Linked DNA regions of Blastopirellula sediminis. The main gene of each other region encodes a partner of the protein of the gene in region 2 in a complex. Links are inferred from orthologs where the notes say so. Each region holds a gene or a part of one and is shown on either strand. Other genes may lie near its edges. The genes, in order: scpB and LOC68_RS14650.

Region 1 (14,549 bases), 380 kb from region 2 along the record:
TGGTCGCTCCCCCTTTGCGGATCGGCCCCTGCGGAACGCCCCGCTGGTATTCTTGCTGCCAGATGCTGCCGTCGCGATGCACTTCAACTTCGCACCACTCCGACAGGAAGTTCACAACCGTCACGCCCACCCCGTGCAGACCGCCGGAAGTTTGATAGGCGCCTTTGGAGAACTTGCCGCCGAACTTCAGCACCGTCATCACCCCTTCCAGGGTTGAGACGTCGCGGCCGATCTGTTCCGAGAGTTGCGGGTGCCGTTCGACCGGAATACCGCGGCCGTCGTCTTCGACGGTGACGGAGTTGTCGTTGTGGATCGTGACGGTGATCGCCGTCGCGAATTCGGCCATCGCTTCGTCGATCGAGTTGTCGACGACTTCATAGACCAGGTGATGAAAACCGCGCGTGCCGCGGTCGCCGATGTACATACTCGGACGCTCGCGGACGTGTTCCAGGTCGGAGAGATGCTCCAAGTCGGTAGCGCCGTATTCCGAGTTGGCTTTGGCCATTTCGGCTTGCTTGGCGGCTTCTTTGTTTTCGGGTTCCGGCAGCGATTGATTCGATTCGTCAGTCATGGAAAGTTCTAATCGTTTCTACTAGAGAACGTCCTTGTTCAGAAGGAAGTGTGTCCGAGGAGGCTCAATGCGTCGAGAAATGCGACGCGCGAGCCGGTTAGTTGATGCGGCCGACCTTGATGCGAATCTCCTCGATTCGCCGATCGGGCAATATGTTTTGAAGTTGCTTCAGGATTTCCCGTTTCTGGAAACTGATCGCTTGCGAGATCGCCGAATTCTCGACCCAAACCTCCAGCTTGCCGCGATTCACGTTACCGGCGCGACTGTGCGCTGCGACCTCTTCGCCGGCCGCTTTGGCCCACGCTTCTTGCAAAGCGTCGGCCGATTGCACTTGGGCGTAACCGCTGCGAGCCATCAGCCCAGCGACCAGGTCTCCCATCGCTTGCGGCCCGCGGGGCGCGGATCGTTCGTCACGTCGTGGTGGTTTCATCAGTCCCTTTTCCAGTCGTCCGTAGAGCGACTAAGCGTGCGTCCTAGCGATCGCGAGCCAACGGCATGACCACATAGTCATAATTGTCGTCAGTCGAGAAGAGAGCGGCACTGTCGGCGTCCTGCAGGTTCAGCGTGAACTGGCGTTCGCTATCCAGCACTTTGAAAAAGTCAGCGACGTAACGGTGGTCCATCGTGATTTCGATCGGGGCGCCGTCATAAGCGATCGGAAACTCAATGTGCGATTGCCCCACTTCGGCGGTCGTACTGGCCAACACGGCCGATCCGCCCCCAAAGGTGAAGTCGATGCCGCGGCTTTCGTCCGACGCGACAATCGCCGCTTGTCGCAGCGCCGCGAAGGCGGGACCAACGGTCAGTTCGATCGCCGTCGCGTCACGCTTCTCCGGCAACACGTCGCGCCATTTGGGGAAACGTCCTTCGACCAGTCGCGCGTAAATCGTTGCGGGGCCGATCTTCACCAGCACGTCGTTGGCGCGAGCGGCGATCTGCACCGTCGCTTCCAAGTTGGTCAGCGCCCGTTCGATCAGTTGCATCGCGCGAGCCGGCACAATCGTCATCGCATCGGCGGCGCCGCCATGTCCTTCGATCGCGACGGCCGGTCCGCTCATCTTCGACAGACGACGTCCATCAGTCGCAACCGCGGTGACGAGCTCCGGCTCCATCTCAAGCAAGATGCCCCCCAAAGCGTAACGACCGCTTTCGCTGTCGGCCGCGAACAACGTGCGGCGGATCAGTTCTTTCAGCGTGCGGGCCGAAAGTTCGTGGTACTTCGATTCGGTGAACGAGTGAACTGCCGGGAACTCTTCGGGGTTCTCTGTCGACAGGGTAAATTTGCTCCGCTCACCTTGGACGATCGTGCCCCCTTCTTCGCGGGTGATTTTGAGCTTTTCATCGCTCACTTCCCGCAAGATTGACCCAAACCGTTGCACCGGCAACACAATGCTGCCGGGAGCTTCGACTTCGACTCCAGAAACTTCGATTCGAACGCCGACTTCCATATCGGTCGCCATCATAATGGCGCCGCTTTCGGTTGCGTCGAGTTTGACGTTTTGCAGAATCGGCTTCGGGCTTCGTGAGGGCGCCACGGCGGCCGCGGTTTGAAAGGCCTGCTGGAACTGTTCCCGATCAAATGTGATTTTCATTGTCTCGCCGGTTCTCTTCTGTAATGTCTTTTTAAATCTAAGTCGTAGTAGTAAGGCGAAGCGCGAGGCCGTCGATACTTGTCGCTAAACCGCCGCCGCGACTCGTAAAACGTCGAGTCAAAGCGAATTCCTACATCGTGGAAAACCAGGCGCGCAATCGTCTCTTACGCTGCGCTAGCGTGTCGTTAGTCCGCCAGCTAGCGACGGCCGAAAATCGGATGTCGCTAGCGGCCGAATCTATCGACATTGCGCGCCATGAGCGCGCCAGGTTTTCCCCATAGCAACTTCGAGGTTCGTGATTCATGACGCTTGCCGTTGGATGAGCCGTTCCAGTTCATCCAGCGCCGATTGCGTCGCCGCTTCCCGCTTGCGCCGCGCTTCTAACTTCTGAATTGAGTGCATGATCGTCGTATGATCGCGCCCGCCGAAATGCTTGCCGATCGTGGCGAAGCTCGATTGCGTCAGCTTTCGCGCCAGGTAAATCCCGGCGTCACGAGCCGCAACGATCGATTGCCGCCGCGATGGTCCGCGTAAATCGGCGATTTTGACTTGGTAATAGCGAGCCGCCGCCGCCGAAATCGACTGCAACGTCGGAGTTCGCCCGGTTAGCTTCGCCGAGATGAAGCGGCGAGCCGCCAGCGAATCGATTCGCCGCATTTTGCCGAGCTGCGGCGTCGTGCCAAACTCGCGGGCAAACAGTTCGAGCAGCAGCCCCTGTAGTTCCGGCAAATTCACCGCGAACGCTTCGGCCAACTGCTTCGCCGCCGGAGCGGTCATGTCGACTTGATGCTGCAGCGCGAAATGAATCGCGAGCGCTTGTCGCGTCATCGCGCTGGGAGGTTCGACCGGAACCAGCAATCCTGCGGCGAGGCGACTGACCAGGCGCCGCGACAGCGAGTAATTTTCCAGCGGATTCCCTACGCAGGTCGCCAGCACTAATCGATCGGTCGCGACCAATTCGTCGAGCCGCAGGGCCAGCTGTTCTTGCGCCGAGGGGAAATTCGCCAGTTCGTGTAGATTGTCAATCAGCAGTGCGTCGACCGATTTCCACATCGACATGAAATCGACAGGTTCTCCACGACGTGCGGCTGTGGTGATGACGCGGGAAAAGTCTGCGCCCGTTGTAGTTACGACCTGAGAATCGGGGTGAGCCTGTTTCCACCGCGCCAGCAGACCAGCCGCCAAATGGCTTTTGCCGGTCGCCGTCGGGCCGTAGAAAACGACCGGATTCCAAGGAGGACTAGGAGCGTCGAGCGCTTCGACAGCCGTGCGAACGAGACGATTTTCGGGTCCGCCGAGAAAACGGCGCACCGCTCCACCGGGCATCGTCTCAGGGGACGAGCCATCCTGCGCTCCAGGCGCCCAGGGTAAACCGATGGCGAAAACGTCCGTATTCACCGAGACTCCGTTAACGGCCAGAAGAAGCAGCCGCAATGTGCATGCGAAGAGCTTTTATCCAAGCCCGGATTATAGCGGATTTTCGGGCGGATGAATAGCCTCAGAGGGGCTAGATCAGCGTTTAATTGATTAGCGCAAGTTATTGATGCAATTAGAGATACGACGCAAGCCTTCGGCGACTTCGTCGCGGGTCGTATCGCGGCCCAAACTTATCCTCACCGCGCTCTCAATTTGGTCGTTTTCCAGCCCCATCGCGATCAGTACCGGAGACCGTTCGCTCGACCCGCTCGCGCACGCCGAACCGGTCGAAATGCAGACCCCAGCCAGGTCGAGCGCCATCACCAAAGCTTGTCGATCGATGCCTGGAAAGGAGACGCTGATCGTATGCGGAAGCCGTCCAACTTCGGCGCCATGGATGACCGCCGAGGGATCGATTTGGTGCAGCTCCGCCTCCATCTCGGTCCGCATTTCGGCGAGATTCGCATACTTCTCTGCGGACTGTAGCGACAAACGCATCGCTTTGGCCATCGCGATTCCAAGCTCGACCGGTTCGGTTCCAGGTCGTTTGGCCAACTGCTGCCCTCCCCCGTGCAACTGCGGCGAAAGCTGCACTCCATGCCGCAAGATCAAGCCGCCGACGCCGCGCGGGCCATGCAACTTGTGCGCGGTGATCGTCATCGCGTCGACGCCCAGATCGCGAAACGAGACCGGAATTTTTCCGATCGCCTGAATCGCGTCGCAGTGCGTTTTGACCCCAATTTCTCGGCATTTTTCGGCGATTTCGGCAACCGGTTGCAGTACTCCGGTTTCGTTGTTCGCCAGCATCACGCTGACTAGTTGCGTCTCGGGGGTGAGCAACGCGCGGAAGTAATCGAGATCGATCGTTCCGTTCTGCTGAGCCTTAATCGTCTGCACATCGTAGCCGCGCATGCGGAGCAGATCGGTCGCGGCCGAGACGCTTGGATGTTCGATCGATGAGACGATCACTTTGCCCGGTTGCGGTTTGACCATTCCGAAGATCGCCAGGTTGTTCGACTCGGTCCCGCCGCTGGTCAGCAGGAATTCATCACTGGCGAAACCTTCAGTTTTCGCCCCTAAATCGGCCAGGATTTGCTCTTTCGCCTGCTCGAGTGCGGCGCGAGAGCGTCGTCCGAGCGCATGCTGACTCGAGGGATTCACGTAGCCTTGTGCGAAAGCGTGCGCGAGCGACTCGGCGACTTCCGGATCAATGCGGGTGGTCGCGTTATTGTCGAGATAGATCGGCGCTGGTTTCAATTGCTCGCATCCTGGGATTCGCTCTTCTCCTTCGCTTCCTTCTTGGGCTCCGACTTTTTCGGGTCCTGATCCTTCGTGTCCCCTTCTTTTTCCGAATTTTTCGTCTCTTTCAGGATGACGACGCCGACCGTTTCGAGCCGTTCGATTTCCTTGCGGCAGGCCGCGGCGAGATCGGTTTTGCCGGTGGCTTTCGCCCCTTCCTCGGTCTTCTTATAGCTCTCCAGCAGAAACGCGGTGAGGCTTTTCTTCGCCAAATCAGCCCGCGCGTCCTTCGTCAGAGACTTGGTGATCGGTTTGAGACGCGAAAAATCGACCATCTTGTCGATCATTTCCGGCGCCATCCAATAGAGCTTCAATTGGGCGACCTTTTCGACTTCGCTCCACAGCATCCCGGCGAGCAGCGGGTTGTCTTTGCTCCACTGTTGAAGGTCGACTCGGGTGTTTCCTTCTTGTAGATAGTCAGTCAGGTATCTCGGGGATCCCTCAAAACTGACGTTCATATTGATCAGGTCCCATTTGTCTTCCGGCAATTGCAGCGGAGCCCGACTAATCCAGCCTCGATCGACCAGTAACTGCGACAATGGAGGGGTTTGATCGACGTAGGCCGTCGGTCCGGCTTGAACGCCGATGATGGGGATTCTCGCCGCGACGAATTGGCGAATGCGGAAACCATCGGGATGGAATTGCGTTCCGGTGACCAGCAGAAAACCGCTCGAGCAGACGATCAACGCCGTGAGAGCGATGCTCGACCCGAACACGACCAGCGGAAAGATGATCGGCCAATTGCGACCGGCTCCGGGGGACGGCTTGTGAGGAAAAGCAGGAGGATTCGCCATCGGTGCAGTCTCTACGGCTTTGAAACGGAGGAGTCAGTTGGGCTTGCTAGCGGTGCAAAAATGGAATTGGAGCTGGAAAAATACGGGATATCGGCGGAAAATCGTATTCTCGACCGGCAGCCATCCCCCTAAGATTCTGCACTTCGATATCGAAACCTGAGGTCAGGAAAGTACGTGAGTCACGAGTCTTCCGCGTCGGTCACTTTACGATCCTTGGTGATGCTGGCGTTCTTGATATTTCTGCCTGCCGCGGCCCTAGCGCCGGATGGTCTGCGGCGCGTCGTCGCTGCGTTTCAGCAGTCGAGCTCCGAAACGACGACCGTGGAGACGCCCGAAAAACCGCTCGGAAAGCCGCAAGTTCGACCCACGCTGCGCGAGGAGGCGAGTTCGGACAGCCGAGCGTTTCCGCTGGCGGAAGATCCCTTCGCCGAGTCGCTGCAATCGCCGGGCGCTGACAAAATCGTCCCGGTTTTCGACGAGCATGGCCCCTCTCTAGGAAAGGCCCTCGATGGCATTTTATCACAGCGATCGAGCGAATTAGAGGATCAATTGCAGCAAATGGGGGCTTCCTACTACCGCTTGGAGGCCTGGGGCGAAAATCCGCGAATTTACCGCTTCCACTGCATGGCCAAAGTCCGCTACGCAGGGAAAGAAGAATCGAAGCGATTTGAAGCGACCGCCGAGCATCCTATCGACGCGATGCAGAAGACGCTCGAGCTGCTTCACCAGTGGCATAAAGAGCTGAAATCTCGCGGTGATTCGCAATCTCGCTAGAATAACGACCAATCGCTTTTTCCGTCTCTCGGTTTGGCCAAGTTCCCCGCAATGCCTACTCGACTTCGACATTGGACGTATCGACGTCGACTTGTGTGCGGCGCAACTTCGGCTTGGTCGCCGAAAATCCGCAAGAACCGTCGGCCGCTTGGCCGAATAAAACGCCGGACTCCCCCGGCGAAGAAGCCTGAAAGCAAGTATCGCGATTCGCGAATGCAGCGCTTGGAGGCGATTTTGTTCTTGGCTCGGGAGCCCCTTTCCAGCCGCAAATTGGCCCAACTCGCCAACTTGGCGGATGGAACTGAAGCCCGTACACTGATTCGTTTCCTGAACCGCCTGTATGACGCGGCCCATCGGGCGTTTCGCGTCGAACAGTCGGCCGGGGGTTACCAGTTGATGACGCGACCGAAGTTCGCCGACTGGATTCGCCGATTAGGAAACCAACCGGTTGCGGCGGGACTTAGTTCTCCGGCAATGGAGACGCTAGCGGTCGTCGCTTATCGTCAGCCTGTTTTGCGGGCCGACGTTGAGGCGATTCGCGGGGTCAATTGCGGAGAAATGCTCCGTCAGCTGATGGATCGCGATTTGGTGAAAATCAGCGGACGTAGCGAAGAGTTGGGCCGCCCTTACCTGTACTCCACAACCCGAGCGTTCCTGCGTATGTTTGGGTTACGGAATTTGGATGATTTGCCTCGAGCGGAAGACTTTCGTCGACCGATTGGGGATTCGAATACGAACGAAACCACACCCTGTACTGAATCGACGGCCGAAGGCCGTGCGGAGTGAAAAGGAGCTTAACGTGTCGATCACGCTGTTTCCCGAAGTTTCTCGCACCGCGGAAGACGAACTGTCGCTGACTCTGGCGTTCCCGCTGTCGCAAGCGCCGATCGAAGACGAAGAAGACGACGACTACGAGGACGAAGAAGAGTACGAAGACGACGAGGAAGAAGAGTACGAAGAGTACGAGGACGATGAAGAAGAAGAGTATGAAGACGACGATGAAGAGTATGAAGAAGTAGAAGAAGACGAAGAAGAAGACGAAGAGTACGACGAAGACGAAGAGACCGAGTGGGAAGAGGTCGAAGACGACGAAGAGTACGAGGACGACGAAGAAGAATACGAAGAAGACGATGAAGAGTATGAGGACGATGAAGAGTACGAAGAAGATGAAGAAGAAGAAGAGTGGGACGACAGCGAAGAGTAATTTCGCTTAACCACGCTTCGGACTTCACGTCCGCTCGCTCTACCACCAGATCAAGCGAACGGCCTTGGCGAACATGCTAAGGCCGTTTTTTTGTGCGCTTGCTCGCGATGATGATCGAGCGAATCAACTTTCCTTTTCTTAGAAGTCGCCTACGATTCAGAGGAATTGCCCCTCGTTTCTTCCTCTCGAAGTTGGTTGCATGATTGCCATTCTCAGCGACATTCACGGCAATCTGGAAGCGTTGGAGGCGGTGTTGGCGGATGCCGAAAACCAAAGGGCGACGCGCTTCATTTGTTTGGGGGATGTTATTGGCTATGGTCCTGATCCAATTGCTTGCCTGCGCCATGCCCAGCGGTTTGATGTGACGCTCACCGGCGACTGGGAATGGGGCGTAATCTCGCCTGATCCTCAGCATTGGCTGCCGAACCTCTTTCGGCGGATAACGCTGCTCCGCGAAACGATTCTCGCGGAACCGGACGGCGAGCGACTACTCACCTGGATCGCTGGCCGAAGCGATTCGCATCGTTGCGACTCCTGCTTATTTGTTCATGGCTCTCCCGCGAGTTGTCGCGACTACCTCTTCCCAGAAGACATTTACAATAGCCAAAAAATGGATCGATTCTCGCAGCTTGCCGACGGCGTCTGCATCAACGGACATACGCATCTCGGCGGCGTTTTTGACCGCAGTACGTCAGGCGAATGGGAATTCGCTAGTTCGGAGTCGCTCGAGGAAAAAGCGATCCCGCTCCAGTCGCCGATGATTCTCAACGTCGGCTCGGTTGGTCAACCGCGAGACGGAGATCCAAGAGCTTTGTACGTCTTAATGGACAAAGGGACGTTCCGTTTTCGCCGCGTCGAATACGACTACGGGCTAACCGCCAGCAAGCTTCGCGACGGCGGAGATGATATGGACGGCGATCGGCTCGCCTGCGGCCGCTGATCCAGTTGGAAGATTCTCGCGCGAACCTCCCGCCGCCGCTAGCTGTCCGCATCCGGTTGGCAAACCTTAACGCCTGGCACGAAGTTCCCGATCTTCCGCCGCCTGGCGTTCCGATAAGTCGCAGCATGAAACGCGCTCACCTTCACCTCCGTTGTTGTTGTCCGCCGACGGTCTCCGTCTGGGCGGAATCTGCGCGTGGATGATCGGCTGTCGCCGAACGCTGCGAGTACCGCATAGGCTGGGACCGAAGTCTCAGCCTTGTTTTGTTTCTTGATCTGTCCGTTTCGCTGCCTGAGGTCTAGCTGTGGAACCTGCCGCCTGGTTTACGTTGGGAGTCGTCTTCGTCGCGTTTGTCGCGATCGTGAAGAATTGGTCTCCTCCAGACCTCGCGTTTCTGGCGGCGACCGCATTGTTGGCGCTCGCTGGAATCATCACGCCGGCCGACGCGTTCGACGGGTTTTCTAACGCCGGGATGCTGACGGTCGCGTTCTTGTTCGTCGTCGCCGCCGGATTGCGTGAAACCGGCGTCCTCGACTTTGTCGGCCAGCGGTTATTGAACGGGGCCCAAACCGAACAAAGCGTCCTTGGTCGATTGGCGGCGATTGTGATTCCCGCTTCCGCATTTCTGAACAACACGCCGATCGTCGCGATGTTTTTGCCGATCACGCTTGATTGGTGCCGTCGCCGGACCGTCGCTCCGTCGAAGATTCTGATTCCCCTGTCGTTTCTGACGATTCTCGGCGGGACCTGCACGTTGATCGGCACGTCGACCAACCTCGTGATCCAGGGGCTGATGATCAAAGACGGCATGCCGGGGATGGGACTGTTCGAGATCGGGATGGTCGGGCTTCCGTATGCGGTGGTTGGGACAATCTATCTGATGACGATCGGCCGCTATCTGTTGCCGGAGCGCGTTGAAACGATGGAGCAGTTCGGCGAATCGCGGCGCGAGTACCTGGTCGAGATGAAAGTGCCGGCCGATAGTCGCTTGACCGGCAAGTCGGTCGAAGAAGCGGGGCTCCGTCATTTGCCGGGGCTCTTTTTGATCGAAATCGATCGCGGCGGCGATATCGTTGCGCCGGTCGATCCGCAAGAGAAATTGCGGGCCGAAGATCGCTTGGTCTTTACCGGCGTCGTGTCGAGCGTCGTTCAGCTTCAGCAAATCGCCGGTCTTGCGCCGGTCGACAAAGCGGCTGATCTGTCGGCCCGCGAATTGACCAAACGGCAGATGTGCGAAGTCGTCGTCTCCGCCAACTCGCGCCTTGTCGGCCGCAGCATTCGCGACGCCGACTTCCGCGCGGCGTACGGCGCCGCGGTCTTGGCGGTGCATCGAGCCGGTCGCCGTATCGAACAAAAGGTAGGCGACATTGTTCTGCAGCCAGGCGATACGCTCCTGTTGCAAACGCCGTCGCACTTTGCCCGCGCCCATCGCAACGACCCCGCGTTTTACCTGGTGAGCGACGTCCAGCAGTGGCGACCGTTGCGTCGACATCGCGCCTGGATTGCGATTCCGCTCTTCGTCAGTCTGATCGTGGTGATGACGACCGGGTGGATCTCGACGAACATCGCCGCGGCGCTGGTCGCCGCCGGGATGGTTTACGCCGGATGCATCTCGGCCGGTGAAGCGCGGCGCAGTATTGAATGGCAAGTGCTGATCACCATCGCCGCGGCGTTTGGGATCGGAGTCGCGATGGAGAAGTCTGGCGCCGCGCTGGCGATTGCGGAACTGCTCGTTCACGCGACCGAAGGCGCTGGTCCGATTGTTGCGCTGGCGGCGGTATACATCACCGTTTCGATCCTGACCGAACTGATCACCAACAACGCGGTCGCTGTGCTGATGTTTCCGGTCTGCTTGAAGATCGCCGAGTTGAGCGACGCTTCGCCCCGCCCATTTCTGATGGCATTGGCGCTGGCGGCGTCAGCCAGCTTTATGACGCCGATCGGCTATCAGACCAACATGCTGGTCTACGGTCCCGGCGGCTATCGCTTCGCCGACTTTATGAAAGTCGGCGCCCCGCTGAATATCTTGCTGGGGATCATCGCCGTGATTCTGATCCCACTGATCTGGCCCTTTTAAGAAAGGCGAAGTAATCGTAGCCCGAGGCGCAAGCCGAGGGAATGCGGCCGCAAAGCACGCAGCACCGTCACTCGCCAAGATCGCCGAACCCCAACACTTCCTCTTCTTCCGGCGAGATGATAATCCGCGGCTTGACCGTAATGATCAGCTCCGTCGAGACCTCACTGAGTCCTAGCTTCTCTTCTTCCTCAACTTCCATAAACAATCCGCACGGCGTCACCGTTTGCCAATCGATCACCGCTTCTGTTGGACCAACGACCAGCGCGGAACGCTGGCTTTGCGAGCTAGCTGGATAAAAGCCGTCGACGAACGCCTGCACGCGCTGCTCCGGCAAAAGAAAGCTGGAGGGGCGAGACGGCACGAGATCGCTCCACGATTTGACTTGCGGCTGGCCGCCAGCGACGTTGCCGACGAGGACCACGAAGAGGCCGAGGGTTAGGAACGTTCGCATCCGATTCTCCTGAAGGAACTCCGATCAGTTCCCATCAGGATAATGCGGGGTGAGGAATTGCTCCTAGAGCAAAAAAAGGCCGTTCCGGGCCGCTTAGTAATCCTCAAACGTGATCTTTACCAGCGACAACTGCCGCTTCGCCTGGACGGCGCTGAGGGGCAGATAGCCATCTTTGACGACTTCGGCCTGACCTTCCTGGCTGTAGATGAACTTGATGAACTCGCGTTGGAGCGGATCGAGTTGTTTGCCGTTGTAATTGACGCCGATCAATAAGAACCGGGTGAGCGGATACTTGCTGACGTTTTCCAGCGTCGGTGCGATGAAGGGACCGCCGTCTTTGGAAATGGGGACGGTGCGAACGCCGGGGTTTTTGAAACCGACGCCGCTATAGCCGATGCCGACCGGATCGTTGGCGACCGCTTGAATGACGGCGGCGCTCCCTGGTTGTTCCTGGACGGAATCGCGATAGTCCCCTTTGAAGAGCGCCTTCTCTTTGAAATAGCCGTAGGTCCCGGAAGACGCGCTCCGTCCGTACAAACTGATTCGCTCTTTGGCCAGATTACCGCCCAACCCCACTTGGCCCCAAGTGCGGAGATCGGCTGAGCCGCTCTTGCGGGTGCTCGAAAAGATTCCGTCCAAATCTTCGAAGGAGAGGCCTAAGATTGGATTGTTGTTGTGGACGTAGACCGCGAGCATGTCGATCGACGTGCCGAGCTGCGTCGGTTTGTACTGATGACGTTTTTCAAACTTGTCGATTTCGGCCTTCGTCATCGGGCGGCTCATCGGTCCGAAGGTCGCTCTTCCTTCGGTTAACGCGGCGGGCGCGGTCGACGATCCCTTCCCTTCGATCTCAATTTTGACGTTGGGGTAAAAGTCGTTAAAACGCTTCGCCCAGAGCGCCATCAAGTTGTTCATGGTGTCCGACCCCATGCTGCTGATCGTGCCGGAGATTCCCTGTTGGGGTTTGTACTTCGGCAAGTTCGGATCGACCTGCGTCTGGGCGACGGCGGTTTGCCCTGCGCAGAAAGTGATGAGAGCGATCCACAGCAAAGTCGAGCGACGAGTCATGAGATCAACCTTGAGAAAGTGCGCCGGGCGATTCGGGCGAGGTGTCTGAATTTATAGGCAATTCGTGGACGTTTCAAGGAATTTCCAATCGCCGGCCGCCTCATCATTCATTTCTTAACTTGGAATACAGATCATCGCGGGCTTCTTCCTCCGTCGCAAACGTTTTGATTCCGGTTCGTCGGCCTCGCTCGCTGTAGTAGGTGCTCCATGTGCCGTCGGCGAGTTGCTCGAGACAATGCGCTTCGTTGGGCAAACCTCCTTCGAGCGAAATGATTTCGGCGGCGGCCGCTTCTTCCAGAGTCGTGACGATCTGTTCGACGTCGCTCGTGAGCGTCTCCACTTCCAGAAATCCTTGCTCCAGCCAATGTTCGACCGACTTCACCAAATCGTACTGGACGCCGCCGCCAGGTTGACCGAACCAAGGCGCCGCTTTTCCTTCGAGCGCCGGCAGCGGTTTGAGAACGCGATAAACGTAGTGCGGTTTCTTGAGCGTCCCCGGCGCGAGCGAAAGATCAGCCGGAGGAACGCCAAGGTTGGAAACGAACGTGCCGCCGGGATAGCCCCATCGCTCAAGTTGCACACCGGCGGCGATTTCCACATCGGCCGGCTTCCCTGCAAAACCTTCGTCCGGCGGCCAGCGGATGCTGCCGTTGGGATTGGTCCACTTCGAATCAACGACCGCCTGGCGATCGCAAGCCGAAAGCAAAACGAGAAGGAGTAGAGCGAGCGAAAGACGCTTGGCGGGCGAGAGGTAGCGCATGAGCAGATTCGATTTTCGTGAGGCGAGCTGTCGATAGCGTTTGATTTTAGCCGGCCGACGGGGAGAGCGTACAAAAAAACATGCCAGGCGGAACCTGGCATGTTTTGAAGTTCAATTGCTTGATGGCAGCGGCTTACTTGCCCGCTTCCGGCTGGACGTACTCCATCGCCAGCAAGGTGTAACCGGTAACCAACACCGGGCTTCCTTCCATCCAGCGGGTCGTTTCGTTGACCCAGCTGCCGTCCTTTTGTTGTCGTCCGAGGAGTTCCTTTCGCAACTCGGCGCGCCACGGATGCTTGGCGCCGTCGGCAGTGCCGAACTCTTCTTCGCCAAAAGCGTCCAGCGCTTTGGCGGCGGTCAAGTAATAGTAGAACAAGCCTTGCTGGCCCAAGCCCGGGTTTTCGTGCAGGGTGTAATGCTTGCCGAGCCACTCGGAAGCGGCTTTGACGCGCGGGTCATCTTTGTCGACGCCAGCATAGATCATGCTCTTCAGACCGGCATAGGTCATCGAGCCGTAGCTCCGCAGACCGCCGTTGGGGGTTTCGCCCGCTTGGCTATTGCCGCCGGCGGCGATGGTGTAATAGAAACCGCCGTCCGGGTTCTTGGCCGGGAATTCCGACGTGTTGTGTTCCGATTCGAGGTTCTGGCAGCGCGAAACGAAGATCAGCGCCTTCTTCATCGCTTCGTCTTCTGGACCAGTGCCGGTCGCTTTGAGCGCTTCCATCATGAATGCGGTGTTCGACAGGTCAGGACGTTTGTGACCGCCGTAACCGGCGCCGCCGTAGAAAGTATCCGATTCTTCTTTGTCTTCGCTGGCGTCCCACTGGATCCCTTTCAGGAACTTGTCGGTACCGGCCAGCAGTTTGTCGTAGCGGCCATCTTTGTTTCCGGCGGCGAACGCCAGAACGGCCAACGACGTTTCGTAGTTCTTGTGGGTGCTCCCTTCAGCGTAGATGCCGCCATCTTCCTTGATCTGGGATTCCAAATAGGTGAGGGCCTTCTTCGCGACCGGATCGTCGGCGGTGCGGCCATGCGAAAGAATGCCGGCCGTGCAAAGCCCGGTCACGCCGATTGGGGACGCTTCGCCGAACGAACCATCTTCGTTTTGTTGTCCGGCTAGATAGTTAATGGCCGAAGTGATCGCTTTGTCGTAGGCGGCGCGGTCGTCGTCAGCAGCCAGGATCGGCGAGCAGAACGCGACTAGCGCAGCGATGGCCAGTCCTCGACGGAGTGAGAAAAGAGCAAGCATCAAATTTCCTCTTCTGGAATGAAAGTACCTGGGAGCGGATGTTGGGATTGTTTCCGCTCGGAAACCGGCGTAATCGGTGACTGGCCTGCCACCCCGATTTTCTGGAGGGACGCTTCCATTCTAGGACCGCCGGCGTTGGAGGCCAGCAAGTTCTAGTTGTAGGGATTATTCGAGCACGGCGAGAATCTCAGCCTCGCTCATGATCAACAACTCTTGATCTCCGATCTTGATTTCGGTTCCTGCCCACGAGGAGAACAAGACCCGATCCCCTTCCTTGACGTCGTGCCCGGCCCGCTTGCCGTCGGACAGCAGTCGCCCGTCGCCGACGCTGAGGACGCGTCCTTGTTTGGGCTT
Region 2 (14,507 bases):
CGATAACGCGTCGGCCCAACAGCCGTTCACGCAGTACTACGTCGCCGATCCCTACATGGGCGTCCACGCCGAGATGTACGTCTCGCCGGTTCCGACCCCGCCGCTGGTCGGTCATACGTCCATTACGTATCCGCCGCTGGCTCCGCACGAGTGGTTGTACCCGCACACGCGACGTTACTACCAAACCTACAACGGCGGACGCGGCTGGAATCGGACGACCGTCCGTTGGTACGGCGGTCACAACTGGCTATCGCCGGCTAATCCGTTGTTCTAAGTCGGCCCGACGACCAAGCAAGTTCTAAGCAAGGATCCCGAGCGATGACCCGTAACCTGATTTTCGCCGCGCTGCTGGGCGTCACGGCGATGGCCGCGATCGCGGCCAAAGCGGAAGCCGGCTGGCCTGTCACCTATAACGGCGCCGCCGTTATCGCCGCTGAAAATGCGGCTGGCTATCCGTGGCATGGTGGATACTACTATCAAGACTGGCACACGCCGGTCGCGTTGGTCGTGCCGCCGACCGCCTCGATGCAGACGCACTACAGCTGGGGCGTTCCGTCGAGCCGCGTCACGCCGATCAACCATCAGTTCACTCCGATCAATCCCGGTCCGGTCGGCGACGTTTCGATGCTTCGCCCGACCCCGTACTGGCCGAACAACACCTATCAGTTCGGCGTGTATTACGTCCGCGGACCTTGGGAACATCGCGAACCGAACCCGTACAGCTCGTGCCATCACGGCGGCGGCGGGATTTGCCATGGCCTCTTGAATCGGCTTGGCTCTGGCTGCGGAAACGGCAATTGCAACGGCAACTGCCCGAACTGCCGCTAAACGAATCAACGTTTTCCTTGAAAAAGGGGGGAGCATCATGCTCCCCCTTTTTTTGCGCTTTTGCGGCGGCCGGCGGAACCCCACGTTGATCTTGACGATCCCCCGACTGTCGCCGACTATCCGCAGGCAGACATCCCACATTCGGTCGCAGTTTTCGGAGCCCCACCCGATGCGTCTTCGCCCTCTCCTAACGTCGCTCGTAATCGCCAGCGTCATGCTCGTTTCGACCGGATGCCTAAGCCTCAGCTTGGGAGGCAGAACGTGCACCGGCAACAGTCCCGAAACGATGGCCCGCATCGCGGCGCTCGAGCAGCGGGTCAATGCACTGGAACAGATGCTGCCGCCGCCGGTCGAAATGGTAATGACGCCGGCAGGGCGCTAAGACAGCGCTGGATAGCGACGTTGACGAATTTACCAACTCGGTATCATGCGGCGTCTCGCATTCAAGCGCGAGCCGGCTTGCGTCTTGATAGTTGACGGGTATGTTTCGCTGGACGAATATTCGCCAAATTGGGTGCGCGTCGAACGAGAATGTTGTTTCGCCCTGGGAAAGCGGCCACAATACGAACGAATGTCAGAGGGGTCGCCATACGCCGCATTCAAGCGACCCCTGCAAGGCGACAGGAACGCTTTGACGACATGGGGCAAAACGTAAGATGGCGAAAATGACCGGGTCGGTCGGTTCTACCGACGACTTCACGATTGATATCGAGATCTGTCCGATCGCGATCATGCTGGTTTCGTCAGCCGGGAAGATTCTGCGCAGCAATCGGCGTCTCGATCAACTCTTTGGTTACTCGACCGGCGAACTCCACGGACAATCGGTCGAAGTTCTCGTTCCCACGCACGTCCGCCCCTACCATTCGGACCTGCGTAACGCCTTCTTCGAGGTCCCAACCAGCCGTCGCATGGGGACCGGTCGCGACTTGCATGGCGCTCGCAAAGACGGCGTGATGATTCCGGTCGAAATCGGCCTCGATCCGGTCCAAGTCGACGACGACGTCATGGTGATCGTCTCAGTCCTCGACATTCGCGAGCGGAAGAAAAACGAGGCGATGATCCTCCGGGCGCTCAACGCCGCTGCCAGCGCCATGATCCAGGTAAGCGAAGCGGGCGCAATCGAACTGGTGAACAACAAGGCCTGCCAGCTGTTCGGCTACAAGCACGAAGAGATGATGGGACAGCCGATCGAAATGCTAGTGCCGGAGCGTTTCCGCCGCAAACATGCGGTCTATCGCAACAGCTACAACAACGATCGCTACGCCCGGAACATGGGCGCCGGACGCGACCTGTTTGGCGTACGAAAAGATGGGACCGAATTTCCGATCGAAATCGGTCTGACGCCGGTCGAGGAAATGGAAGGGAAGTCGACGATGGCCACCATCATCGACATCACCGACCGCAAGTCGAAAGAGCATGACATCGCTCAGAAGGCGATCCAACTGGAGCGGCTGAACGAAGAGCTCAATCAATTCGCCTACAGTGCGTCGCATGATCTGAAAGCGCCTCTCGCTTCGATCGCCGGCTTGTTGCACGTTTGCGAAAGCGATCTGGAGCTAGGCGACTTCGAGGAAGTGAAGCTCAACATTCCAAAAGCGAAAGCGCTCGCCGAACGCCTGGCCGCGCGGATCGAAGTGGTCCTGTCGCTGGCGAAATCGGACCTCGTTTCGATTAACTGGGAAGAGGTCGACGTCGAGCAGCGATTCCAAACGATCTGGTCGGCGCTCAAGCACGAAGGAGTCGACGTCGAAACCGACTTTCAGCATGCCGAACCGGTTTACAGCATTCCGGTCCGCTTTGACGTAACGCTCGAAAACCTCCTCTCCAACGCGATCAAGTATCAAGACCCGGCGCAAAAGAACCGTCTGGTACGGATCAAAACATGGACCGCCGACGATCAATTCTGCTTGTCGGTGGCCGACAACGGCGTTGGCATTCCCGCCGAATTCCACAATCGCGTTTTCAAACTATTCCAGCGTTTTTCCGACGACGACAAAGCCGGCAGCGGGATTGGGCTCGCGCTCGCGAAAAAGTACATTACCCAGCTAGGCGGCACGATTACTTTCGAGTCCGCCAAAGGAAAAACGATATTCTCGGTCGTCTTACCGCAGAATAACCGTCTCGCAAATCGATAGAGAAGCAGGAGCCGAGATGACCGTTACGATTGCCGTGGTAGACGATAGCGATGTCGATCGTTACCTCGTACAGCGCGTCGCCAAGTATTTGGAGATGGACGCCAAGGTGATCGAATTCGAAGCAGGCGATCACTTCTTCGACGCGATCATCGACGAACAACGGCGCGCTACCGATTTCGGCGACTTCCCGCCGCCGGTTCTGATCTTGCTCGACATCAACATGCCGCGGATGAACGGCCACGAAGTTTTGGAGTCGATGCAAGAGAAGTTCGGCAAGGAGTACAACTTCATGGTCGTCGTGATGTACTCGTCGTCCGATTTCGCCGAAGACAAACTGAACGCCATGAAGTTCCCGTTCGTCAAAGACTACATCGTCAAACCGATCACCAAGGATCAACTGCAGCAAGCGATTGATCGCTATTGCCTGGCGACGTGATGCGATGTTCGATCCGAATCTTGAAACCGGCCTGATCGGCGGCGTCGAACGGCGCGAGATTCAGATCGTCGACTACCAACCGGATTGGCCAGAAACGTTCGCCGCTCACAGCCGCCAGATCCAAGCCGCAATTCAGGGCGCGGCGATGCAAATCGAGCATATCGGCTCGACGTCGGTTCCTGATCTCGCAGCCAAGCCGATCATCGACATTCTGCTGGTCGTCGCCAACTCGGCCGACGAGTCGAGCTATCTGTCTCACTTAGAACAAGTCGGCTATCAGCTGCGCGTTCGCGAGCCCGATTGGCATCAGCATCGGATGCTTCGCACGCCCGAGAGGGACGTTCACATCCACGTCTATTCGACCGGCTGCGTCGAGATTGACCGCAACCTGGCTTTTCGCGATCGACTGCGTCAGTGTGCAGAAGATCGCATTCGTTATGAACGCGTCAAACGGGAACTCGCCCAGCGCTCGTGGGACGATATGAACCAGTACGCCGCCGCGAAGACCGAAGTGATCGAAAGCGTTCTCTCAGCGGCCGGCGACGCGACGAACTAGTCGTCGTTCAACTCGTTCAGCATGTCGCTTTCCGATCCGTCCGCCAGATCGCCGTCATGCGGACTGATCGAACCCTCGCCCCCTTCGCCGTCTCCACCTTTGAAGTCGGCTTCCTGGCGGCGATGCAGATAGAGCTTGATCGGCACTTCGCTAAAGCTGACGTGATCGCGAAGCATCGAAAGCAGATAACGGCGATAGCCGTCGCTGAACGCCTTCGGCGAGTTGCACTTCAACACGATCGTCGGCGGCTGAGCGCCGATCTGCGTGGCGAAGTAGATCTTCGGGCGACGCAGCTTGTAGAGCGGCGGCGGCGACTTTTCGAGAGCGAAGCGAATGATGCGATTCAATTCGCCGGTCGAGATGCGTTCGCGCGACTGCTTGTACAGCATCTGCGCGTGGTTGAGCAGCGCTTTGACGTTCTTGCCGGTCTGACCGGTGATGAACGCAACCGGCGCGTACGGAATGTTGCGGAAGGTGTCGTGCAGGTAGGTCGCCCAGCGATCGGTCGGCATCTTGTCGTGGTAGAGATCCCACTTGTTGACGACGAAAACGACCGGCTTGTAGTTCTCAGCGATGTAAGCGACCAGCTGCTTGTCGACCTTGCTGATCTGCTGCGACGCGTCGAAGAACATCAGCACCACGTCGGCCCGGCGAATGCTTCGCTCAGCGCGATGGGTGCTGTAGAAGTCGATATCGGTCTTCACGCTGACGCGGCGACGCAAGCCAGGCGTATCGATCGCGGTGAACGACTTGCCGTCGAGCTCAAAGCGGATGTCGACGCTGTCGCGGGTCGTGCCGGCCACTTCGCTGACGATCATTCGTTCGGCGCGGGCCAACGTGTTGACGAAAGTGCTCTTGCCGACATTGCGACGGCCGACGACGGCGATCTTCATCTCCGGTTCGCCGCTGGAAGCTTCTCCCTCTTCGGCGTCGGGCAAACGATCGGCGATGACGTTCAGCAGGTCATCTTTGTTTCGGTTCTGCAGCGTGCTGACCGGGACCAACATTCCCCGCCCCAGTTGATAGAACTGGTCGGCGTCATGGTCCATGTGCGATTCGTCGGTCTTGTTGGCGACCAGCACGATCGGCTTGTTGACGTGCCGCAAACGTTGGGCGACTTCCTGATCGAGCGGCAGAATCCCGTCACGAGTATCGACCACAAACAAAATCAAATCGGCCGAGTCGATCGCGATGTTGATCTGTTGTTCGATTTCGTCGGTCAGGTCGTCGACGTCGTTAATCCCGATCCCGCCGGTGTCGACGATTTCGAAGTAGCGATCGCGCCACTGCATCAGATAGGTCATGCGGTCGCGGGTGACCCCGGCCACGTTGTCAACGATCGCCAAACGCCGACCAGCGAGCCAATTAAACAGGCTCGACTTCCCCACATTAGGGCGACCAACGATGACGACTTGCGGCAAACTCATGGGATTTCTACAGACTCAAATGCCAGCGGCGCGCCCCGCAAGATTCCGACGGAAACCTTCCTGATTCCCCTCGAACTCATCCCCCCCGGTCAGAGCGGCGCCTAAGTAAACACCCAGTGTAGACGAAGACGGTCGGGAAAGCACGGCGCCCCAGCCGCAACCGATCGGAAACTGCCGTTCTGCGGGGATTGCCGGAAAGCGGGGTCTGGAAAAGGGCGAAACGGAGCCCCATACCCCCATTTTGCGGCTAAGGAGGCGGCGAAGAGCCGATTCCAAATTGAAGGCGCCTTTCGGTCGTCAGAGAATTCGACAATCAAACGATCAGAAGCGGCGGAAGACGCGACCGCGTCCACCAACTGGAACTCCCAACGCCGCGACTCGCTATTCGGTTGTCGCGAAGATGCTAAAAGCTTCTCAGCGAGATCTTCAAGCGATCACTCGACTCCCCACCGTGCGCAAGCGGGGAAATCGAGTCGTCAAGGTTTCGTGCTGCGAAGCCGGCTTAGGCCCAGACCTTCCACCACGGACGTTTCGCCTTCGACTTCGGGATCGGTTGGAACTTCTTGTGCTTCGTACAGGCGTTCTTCGCTCGCTCGATCAGCGTGCCGCTCATGTTGGCGTCATGCATGTCGGCGTCGGTGAAGTCGGCGTCGTCGATTTTGGCGTTGCTCAGGTTGGCGCCAACCATGATCGCGCCGCGGAGGTCGGCTCGCGTTAGATTGGCGGACGACAGGTCACACCGCAGGTCGCACATGCTGAGGTCGGCTTCGACCAGCCGCGCCGAAGAGAGATTGCCCCCTTCCAGCTTGGCGTAACGCATGTTGGCGTTGGTCATGTTGGCGCCGGTGAAGTTCGAGCGCTGCAATAGGGTGTCGGTAAAGTTGGTCTTTTGCAGATTCGCCCCGGTAAAATCGGCGTCTTGCGCCGAAGCGCCGATAAAGGAAGCTCCTTCCAAGTCGGACCCGGCGAAATTACAGCCGTTCATACTGTCGCTGTCAAAAACGCAGTCGCGGAGGACGCGATTGGAAAGGTCGGCCCCTTTCAAATTCTTGCCAACCAGTTTTTGCCCCTGGAGGCAATCGGCGTCCATTTCAAAAAGAATGTCGCCTGATTCCCGATGCTTGATTTGAATCATAATAGCCCGTTGCCCGCTTTCTAGAAGTTTAGAGATACGACAACCGCGCTTTCCGATGACCAAACACCGCCAAGCCGAACAGGTATCGCTTCCGCCAAGCGGTACGAAAAATTCGGCGACGGCCCGAGGAGGAATGTACCCCTGCGGCAAGTCTGCGGAAAACGCTTCGCAATAATGCCTTGCTAGTCTCTGCGCCTACTTCTCTGCTGCGCTCATCTCTATTACGCCGTCGGCCTCTGTCGCCTCATTCCATGGCGTTTCTGTTCCTGGTCGATTGGGGTGACGTCACCAAGCAATCGCCCTTAAAGCGATGCGAAGGTAAGGCCGTCTTCCCCAATTGCATGCGGGTAAAAGATCTGACCAGTTACTTATGATTCTAGAAAAGCAGTAGTTACGCCCCAAGAGAAAAATTGCAACTTTCTTGGTGCAGATTCGGTAAGATGCGAAGTATCGTCGCTCAACTGGGTGGAAACTTTACTTCCAAACTTTCCACCATGGGCCCTTTGGCTTGCTTGGTCGACTTTGCATTTCCTGCATCGCGCCATCGAGCAAAGTACCTTTGAGAATTGCGCCGGTAAGCTTCGCACCCACTAGTTTCGCACCATCAAGATTTGCGCTCGTAAGATCGGCGCCCATCATGATCGCGCCGTCGAGTTGCGCGTTGCGCAAGCTCGTTCGCCGCAGCGCCGCGCCGGTCAAATCGGAGGAGCGCATGTCGCAGCGATTCATCTTCGCCGAACAGAAGTCGCCGCGCAGCGTCGCCATGCTGAGATCGCAATCGGACATCGACGCTTGGGTTAGTTTCGCCGCGGTCAGGTCGGCGTATCGAAACGAACTGCGGGTTAGCGTCGCTTCGACGAACGACGCGCGATGCGCCTGGGCGTTCGAGAAGTCGGCGCCTCCTCCTTCGCACCCATCCAAATTGGCGTCGGCCAGGCTGGCGTTTTGCAAACTGGCCGACTCGAGTCGAGCCCCGCGCAGGTCGGCATGCCGCAAGTCGGCGATGTCGAGATTGGCGCCGCGCAGATCGGCGCCAGCCAGGTCGGCGTAGGCGAGCGCCTTGCTCGACAAATTCGCCCCCCGTAACGTATCGGCCGCTACTTGGAACAGCGGCTCGCCGGTTTCCCGATGTCGAATTTCGATGGGCATAGCGTTATCGGCGCCTACCAAGAAAAAAGTAAGCCGAATCGATCTCCCCTTTTCCAGCCAAATAGGGGAAAAGAGGCGGTCGAGGCGCATGCCGCAGGCGAGTGGTCGCGACATTCCAGCCAAAATCGGACCGTATCCATCTACCGCAGAGGTTGGGTAAATCCGAATATAGAGAGAGCTCTGGCCACGCCCTAGAGTTTCTGCTTTAGTTTTTGATGAAGTTTTGGCGTCGTTTTCGCGTCACCAGTTCGCTCTCGGTACGAAAGAATCCGCATGAAATTCAAGGTCGACATCGACGTTTATCGCGGTCCGCTCGACCTGCTACTTTACCTGGTGCGCAAACATGAAATCGACATTCGCGACATCCCGATCGCGATGATCACCGAGCAGTACGTCCTGTATCTCGACATCCTGCAGCAGATGGACGTCGACGCGGCGGCCGACTTTCTCGAAATGGCGAGCACCCTGGTCGAGATCAAATCGAAGCTGCTCCTCCCCGGCGTCGAAGCGGACGAAGAGCTGATCGACGACCCGCGCGAGCAACTGGTCGAACGCCTTTTGGAATACAAACGGTTTAAAGACGCGGCCGGACTGCTCGACGATCAAGGGCGGGCGTGGAACCGCCGCTTTTCGCGACTCTCCGACGATTTGCCGCCGCGACGGATCGATCCCGCGCAACAGCCGATTCACGAGGTGGAGCTATGGGACCTGGTCAGTGCGTTGACGCGCATCGTCCGCGACAGCAAAACGGTCCAGCCGACCAACATCGTTTACGACGACACGCCGATCCGCGTCTACATGCAGCGGATCCATCAGCGAATCGTCGACGAAGAAAAGGTCTCGTTCACCTCGATGTTCGAAGGCGCCGTGCACAAGGTAGTGATCATTGGTCTCTTCCTGGCGGTCCTCGAACTGGTCCGACACTGCCACGTCGTTGCGCAGCAGCCTGAGCCGCACGGCGAGATCTATCTCTCAGCCGGCGACGGTTTCAGCACCGAATTCACGCTGACCGACGTCGACGACTACTCCTCTTCAGCGGCGGAGCAAGAACCCCCGTCCGACCCACCTGAGAACGCTTAGCCGACATCGCGCTGACGTCGCTCCGCTTTTGATAGCGCGCTGAAGGTACGCGCCGACTCAAAAATGGGCTTTCCCTACCTCTTGTCGATTCCCCTGCGCAAACGTGCCGGATTCATGCGCAAAAGCGAGATTATTTTTCCTTCGGATTTCCACGGTGATTTCGCGTCGTACTGCGGCGAGTTTAACGGCCAGCTTCGGCGCTTCCTGGCAATACAGAAATGGACAACACAGACCCTATACTAGCGGCTGACTATCACTCACAAAAATTGCGCCATTAGCCATTGATGTATTTGCCTTTTAGAAAACGACGGCTCCAAAAGTCTTCACGAATTCTTCAATGAATTCGACGTTAAGAAGCCTCTTGCCCACCGCCAGCGGTTGCTACCTTGGTCCGCTTTACAGCACGACTGATTAGCACGCTAAGCGAAATCAACGTCGCGCTGACGTTGAACATCGCGGTTTCAGGGACTTTTAAAGAGGCGTCCAATTCATGAAGCGTTCCCAACAAAGCGCCGGGTTTACCCTGGTCGAACTCCTCGTCGTCATTGCGATCATCGGCGTGTTGATCGCATTGTTGCTGCCGGCCGTGCAGCAAGCTCGCGAAGCGGCTCGCCGCATGCAGTGCACCAACAACTTGAAACAAGTCGCGCTGGCGACCCACAACTTTCAAGACACTTACGGCTACATCGTTTTCGGCGGCCGCGACGGCTCGCTGACCGATCCGATCGACTCTTGCTGCAGCTCGTCGACCGTCGAAGGTTGGAACTGGTCGTTTCACCTGACGCCGTTCATGGAACAGCAGAACATCTATGAGTTGGCCGACTACAGCAATCCCTCCGGTGCGCTGAACGTCGTCGCCGCGTCGGGCGTTCCCGCTTACTACTGCCCTTCGCGTCGCGCTCCGAAAGGCTACGGCAGCGGACTCTACTATCGCTGCGACTACGCTGGAAACGCCGGCGAACGGACGCAAGGAGATCTTCGAGCTCCGGGGAGCGTTGGCGAACACGGCGTGATTCGCAACCTGGCGACCAACAAAAAACTGACGATTGAAAAGATCCGAGACGGTTCGTCCAACACGATCATGTTCGCCGAAAAGGCGCTGAACGCCGACTCGCACGGCAGCGAAGGGGGCGACAACGAACGCTGGAACAACGCCGGCTGGGACGAAGACAACATCCGCTACGGCAGCCACCGCGACAGCAGCGGCAACGTCGTTCCGCTGACGCCGATCTCCGACGACTTCGCTCCGTACGCCGATCGTTCGGGCACGTGGAACTTCCATCTCAAGCCGGCGCTTGGCTTGGGTCTCTACACCAAGTGGCATCCCTATTTCGGCGCTTCGCACACCGCGGGGATGAACGCGGCGTTCGCTGACGGTTCGGTTCGCTTCATCGCGTTCAACATCGACGGCGAAATGTTCCGTCGCGCCTGTCATTCCGACGACGGCGAAGTCCTGCAACTCGACTAAGCGAGTCGACTGATTCTCAGAACTGCGCGGTCTATTTGCATCTCAAAACAAACTCCAATTCAACAAGGCGATACCAAGATGGCTATTTTACGCTTCGCACTCCTCTTCTCCGTCCTCACGTTGGCGCTCGGTTGCGGCGGTTCGTCCGCTTCCAATCCTCCGGAGCTGACGCAGGAACTGCAGGAAAAGATCAAAGCGGAAGACGCGGCGGTTGAAGACGCAGAACGCGCGGCCAGCGATTCCTACAAGCCGGCCAAAAAGAAATAACTCGCTTTGCGCCGCCGATTTCGGGCGGCCAGCGTGAGATCTTTCCTTTCATTCCTACCTACAGAGGTCTTCCCCCTATGATTAGCAAACGTAACCCGCGCCGCGCGTCGGGCTTTACTCTGGTTGAGTTGCTGGTCGTGATCGCCATCATCGGCGTTCTGATCGGCCTATTGCTGCCGGCCGTGCAGCAAGCTCGCGAATCGGCGCGTCGCACCCAATGCAGCAACAACCTGAAACAGCTCGGCCTGGCCGCGCACAACTTCCAAGCGACCTATGGTCGCCTGGTTTGGGGCGCGCGAGACGGCCAGCTGACCGACTCGACCACCGCGTGCTGCAACGCGCTGACGGTCGAAGGTTGGAACTGGAGCTTCCACTTGCTGCCGTTCATCGAACAGCAAAACCTGTATGAGCTGGGCGATTACAACAATCCGACCGGCACGCAAGACATTGTTGCGCAAAACTTCGTGGCAGGGTTCTTCTGCCCCACGCGTCGCGCTCCGGAAGCTTATGGGTCGGGCCTGACCTACCGCTGCGACTATGCCGCCAACGCCGGCGAACGGTCGCAGGGAAGCATTCGCAACTCGAGCAACCTGGGCGAACATGGCGTCATGCGTCACCGCAACAACACCAAGGGAGAATTAACGGTCGAACGAATCCGTGACGGATCGTCGAACACCATCATGTTCGCGGAGAAGGCGCTCCACCCTGACGCTCATGGCATCGAAGGTGGAGACAACGAACGCTGGAACAACGCCGGTTGGGACGAAGACAACGTTCGCTTTGGCAGTCACGTCGACTCGTCGAAAAACGTCACCGCACTCCCGCCGATCAGCGATCGCGACGCTCCGAATCCCAACAACAGCTGGCAGTTCGGCAAAGCGGGCCTCGACCTCGGCCTCTATGGCGAATGGCATCCCTACTTCGGTTCGTCCCACAGCGCCGGTCTCAACGCGGTTCTGGCCGATGGCTCGGTCCGGTTCATCGCCTACACGATCGACGGCACGACCTTCCAAAACGCTTGCCTATCGGACGACAAGCAGACGATCTCGTGGGACTAAGCGATTGTTTGAAGTTGCAATTCCAACGCCAAAAAAACAAAAGACTCGCCTCTTAGGCGAGTCTTTTTTCATGCAGAGCAGGGGAGTGCGTCACTCGATCCAACCGCCTCCGAGCACCTGATCGCCGTCATAGCATACGACCGCTTGTCCGGGCGCTACTCCGCGGCGCGGCTCGTCAAAGATGACCGCGATCCGTCCTTCCGGAAGTCGCTCGACCGTCGCCGGCGCGTCGTCGCTGTTGTAGCGAATCTGGGCGCGGCAGCGGACAGGGCCTTCCGGCAAGTCGACCAGCCAATTGCAATCGCGAGCGGTCAGCTCAAGCCGGCCAAGCTCTTCTTTTTCACCAATCACCACGCGGTTGGTATCGGCTTCGATCCGGACGACGAACCGTGGTTCGCCCATTGCCACACCCAAACCTTTGCGCTGGCCGATCGTGTACTTCTCGATCCCGTCATGCGTACCGACCACTTCGCCGCTGGTCGTAACGATCTCGCCAGCCGTTTGCAGATCGGAGCGGCGAGCTTTGATGAATTCGTCATGCTTGCCGGAGGTGACGAAGCAGATCTCCTGACTGTCCTTCTTGTCGGCGACCCGCATGCCGATTTGCCCCGCCAGCTCACGAATCCGCGACTTTTCAAAATGTCCAACCGGCAACAACATTCGCCGCAGATATTCGCGCTCGATGCCAAACAGGACGTAAGTCTGATCCTTGCCGGGATCGACGCCCCGAACCAGACGCGGCAAGTCGCCCGGCTGATCGGTCAATAAGCGGGCATAGTGCCCTGTAGCGACGTACTCGGCGCCGACGCTGTCGGCGTAGTCGAACAGTTTGCCGAACTTTATCCAGTTGTTGCACATTACGCAGGGGTTCGGCGTTCGCCCGGCGACATACTCTTCGACGAAGTAGTCGATGATCCGTCCAAATTCACGTTGCAGGTTGAGCGCGTAAAATGGGATGCCCAGGTTGTCGGCGACGCGGCGTGCATCCGCCGCATCGCTAGCACTGCAGCAACCCTGCTTGTGGTCGGGACGATCGTTCAAGATCGGCAGCGCCGACTGGCCGTCGATCTGACAGCTAGCAATCGGAGACTGTTCTCCATGACGCATAAACACGCCGATAACCTCATGCCCCTCTTCTAGGAGAAGGTGTGCGGCGACGCTGCTATCAACGCCCCCCGACATGGCTAGAACAACTCGCGCCATCCGACGTCAAACCTTACGAAATTGCCGCAGACCGCCTACACCGCCAGTCTAGAGGCCTTTTATGATCAAACCTTTGAATTATACAGGCTATTCCGAATAATGCGGCCGATCACAGTCAGCCGATAACCCTCCCGTCGAGATTGTTCTTTGTCCGATCTCTCTTGAAGAGCGCAATCCTCACCTGGCGGCCACCCCCCTGTTTTGCCGCTGCTCGGACAAGCCAAGCCACGACACTTAACCCACAACCAAACATGATACGACTCCCGGAAGCCCGTGGCTCGCGCCTCGCACCTTTGACCGGCATGTCCGCCGAGGCGCTCCATCTATGGAGTATCCCGCTTCGAGCCGGCAAGTCGCAGGTCGCCCAGCTGCGCGCAATGCTATCGGCCGCGGAGCGTGAAAAAGCGGACGGCTTTCTGTTGGAAGCTCAGACCGAGCGCTACATCATCTGCCGCGGCGCTGTCCGCCAGATCCTGGCCGAGTACCTGCAATTGCCCGCGACTCAGCTCTCGCTGACGGCCGGAAAATACGGCAAGCCGCTCGTCGAACACCAAGATTCGCTCTGGTTCAACGTCAGCCACTCCGGCGATCTGGCGGTGCTGGCCGTTTCAACCATCGGCGAAGTCGGCGTCGATATCGAACAGGTCCGCGAAATTCGCGGCCTTCCCCGGATGATCGATCGCTGCCTGGCTCCGTGCGAACGCCCAGAAGTGCTCCGCTTGCCGTCAGCCGAGCAGAATCGTCAGTTCCTGCGGTACTGGACGCACAAAGAAGCGTATTTGAAGACCTTTGGGGTCGGAATTCGCCGTCCTCTGGAAAAGTTGGAAATCGACCTGGTTGCGCCTCCTGCACGACGCGTGATCGACCATGGCGATCGTTCTCCCGAAGAAATGGGCGCTTCCATCACCGAATTCTGCCCGGCTGAGGGGTATGTGGGGGCGATTTCGGTCTCTGGCTCGATTCCGGACGAAATTGCCGCTCAGGCGTGGGTCGGTGGTCGCTTCCGGGCCCAACGTGTAGGATAAATCCATTACGTAACGACGTGAGAGGACCTACATGACAAGCGACAAATCGGCCGCTGGCGCTTCTGCCACGGCGGAAGAAATCCAAGAGTGGATGGTCGCCTATCTTGCCCGCGAGCTGGATACGGCGCCCCAGTCGATCGACGTAACGGCTCCGTTCGAATCGTTTGCGCTCGATTCGGCGGCGGCGATCGGTATGACCGGCGACCTGGAACAATGGCTCGGACGCCGCATCGACCCGACCGTCGTCTACGACTATCCGACGATCGAAGAATTCTCGGAATACCTGGCCGATCGGCGATAAACGCCGCTGATGGGCACGGATGCAAGCGGCGCAGGTTAAAAGGCGCAATATCGCTACAATAATCGTCAAGGCTTGCGCCGCTCGCCAGTCCGATCCCCTTCCGGACGAGCCCCTACACGGCCGTCATTCCCAAGCCACGACGTAGATTGATAACCGCGATGCATCTACCTCACTCGCCGATCGCCGTGGTGGGCGTCGGTTGTCGTTTCCCCGGCGCCGCCGATCCGGCCGCCTATTGGGAGCTCCTCGCCGGCGGCGTCGACGCGATTCGTCAGACGCCGGCCGATCGCTGGGACGTCGACGCGCTCTACAGCAGCGAGCCGGCCACACCTGGCAAAACCAGCACCCGCTGGGGCGGCTTTCTGGACGACGTCGCCGACTTCGATCCCGCCTTCTTTGGGATCTCTGGCCGCGAAGCCGAAAAGATGGATCCGCAGCA

Evidence for each region.
Region 1: LOC68_RS14650 (region 2) and scpB share a complex: the UniProt entries of both Bacillus subtilis proteins name them as parts of the cohesin-like complex. The link is inferred for Blastopirellula sediminis from one-to-one orthologs.

What each region holds. Positions count from the first base shown.
Region 1 is NZ_JAJKFT010000010.1:1,127,993-1,142,541, reverse strand. The notes cover bases 5,595-8,445. They hold scpB (SMC-Scp complex subunit ScpB), read left to right. Parts: upstream 5,595-6,659; coding sequence 6,660-7,232; downstream 7,233-8,445. Other genes in these bases: LOC68_RS16225 (metallophosphoesterase family protein), read left to right, coding at 7,850-8,445; LOC68_RS16230 (hypothetical protein), read left to right, coding at 7,246-7,650; LOC68_RS16240 (hypothetical protein), read left to right, coding at 5,847-6,446; LOC68_RS16245 (hypothetical protein), read right to left, coding at 5,595-5,672. Also shown: DNA gyrase subunit B, read right to left, coding at 1-571; DUF721 domain-containing protein, read right to left, coding at 669-1,001; dnaN (DNA polymerase III subunit beta), read right to left, coding at 1,045-2,163; DnaA/Hda family protein, read right to left, coding at 2,464-3,561; cysteine desulfurase family protein, read right to left, coding at 3,691-4,836; more of hypothetical protein, read right to left, coding at 4,833-5,594; more of metallophosphoesterase family protein, read left to right, coding at 8,446-8,590; SLC13 family permease, read left to right, coding at 8,895-10,667; hypothetical protein, read right to left, coding at 10,735-11,118; PstS family phosphate ABC transporter substrate-binding protein, read right to left, coding at 11,212-12,186; TNT domain-containing protein, read right to left, coding at 12,290-12,946; prenyltransferase/squalene oxidase repeat-containing protein, read right to left, coding at 13,080-14,195; co-chaperone GroES, read right to left, coding at 14,361-14,549. UniProt on the Bacillus subtilis protein: Participates in chromosomal partition during cell division. May act via the formation of a condensin-like complex containing Smc and ScpA that pull DNA away from mid-cell into both cell halves.
Region 2 is NZ_JAJKFT010000010.1:744,204-758,710, forward strand. Bases 7,034-9,842 are described here. They hold LOC68_RS14650 (segregation and condensation protein A), read left to right. Parts: upstream 7,034-7,939; coding sequence 7,940-8,746; downstream 8,747-9,842. Other genes in these bases: LOC68_RS14645 (pentapeptide repeat-containing protein), read right to left, coding at 7,034-7,666; LOC68_RS14655 (DUF1559 family PulG-like putative transporter), read left to right, coding at 9,237-9,842. Outside these bases: hypothetical protein, read left to right, coding at 1-274; hypothetical protein, read left to right, coding at 319-828; hypothetical protein, read left to right, coding at 998-1,210; sensor histidine kinase, read left to right, coding at 1,485-2,963; response regulator, read left to right, coding at 2,980-3,399; GrpB family protein, read left to right, coding at 3,404-3,955; ribosome biogenesis GTPase Der, read right to left, coding at 3,952-5,382; pentapeptide repeat-containing protein, read right to left, coding at 5,885-6,517; more of pentapeptide repeat-containing protein, read right to left, coding at 6,992-7,033; more of DUF1559 family PulG-like putative transporter, read left to right, coding at 9,843-10,214; hypothetical protein, read left to right, coding at 10,293-10,481; DUF1559 domain-containing protein, read left to right, coding at 10,559-11,539; tRNA 2-thiouridine(34) synthase MnmA, read right to left, coding at 11,630-12,742; 4'-phosphopantetheinyl transferase family protein, read left to right, coding at 12,994-13,767; acyl carrier protein, read left to right, coding at 13,799-14,068; type I polyketide synthase, read left to right, coding at 14,227-14,507. UniProt on the Bacillus subtilis protein: Participates in chromosomal partition during cell division. May act via the formation of a condensin-like complex containing Smc and ScpB that pull DNA away from mid-cell into both cell halves.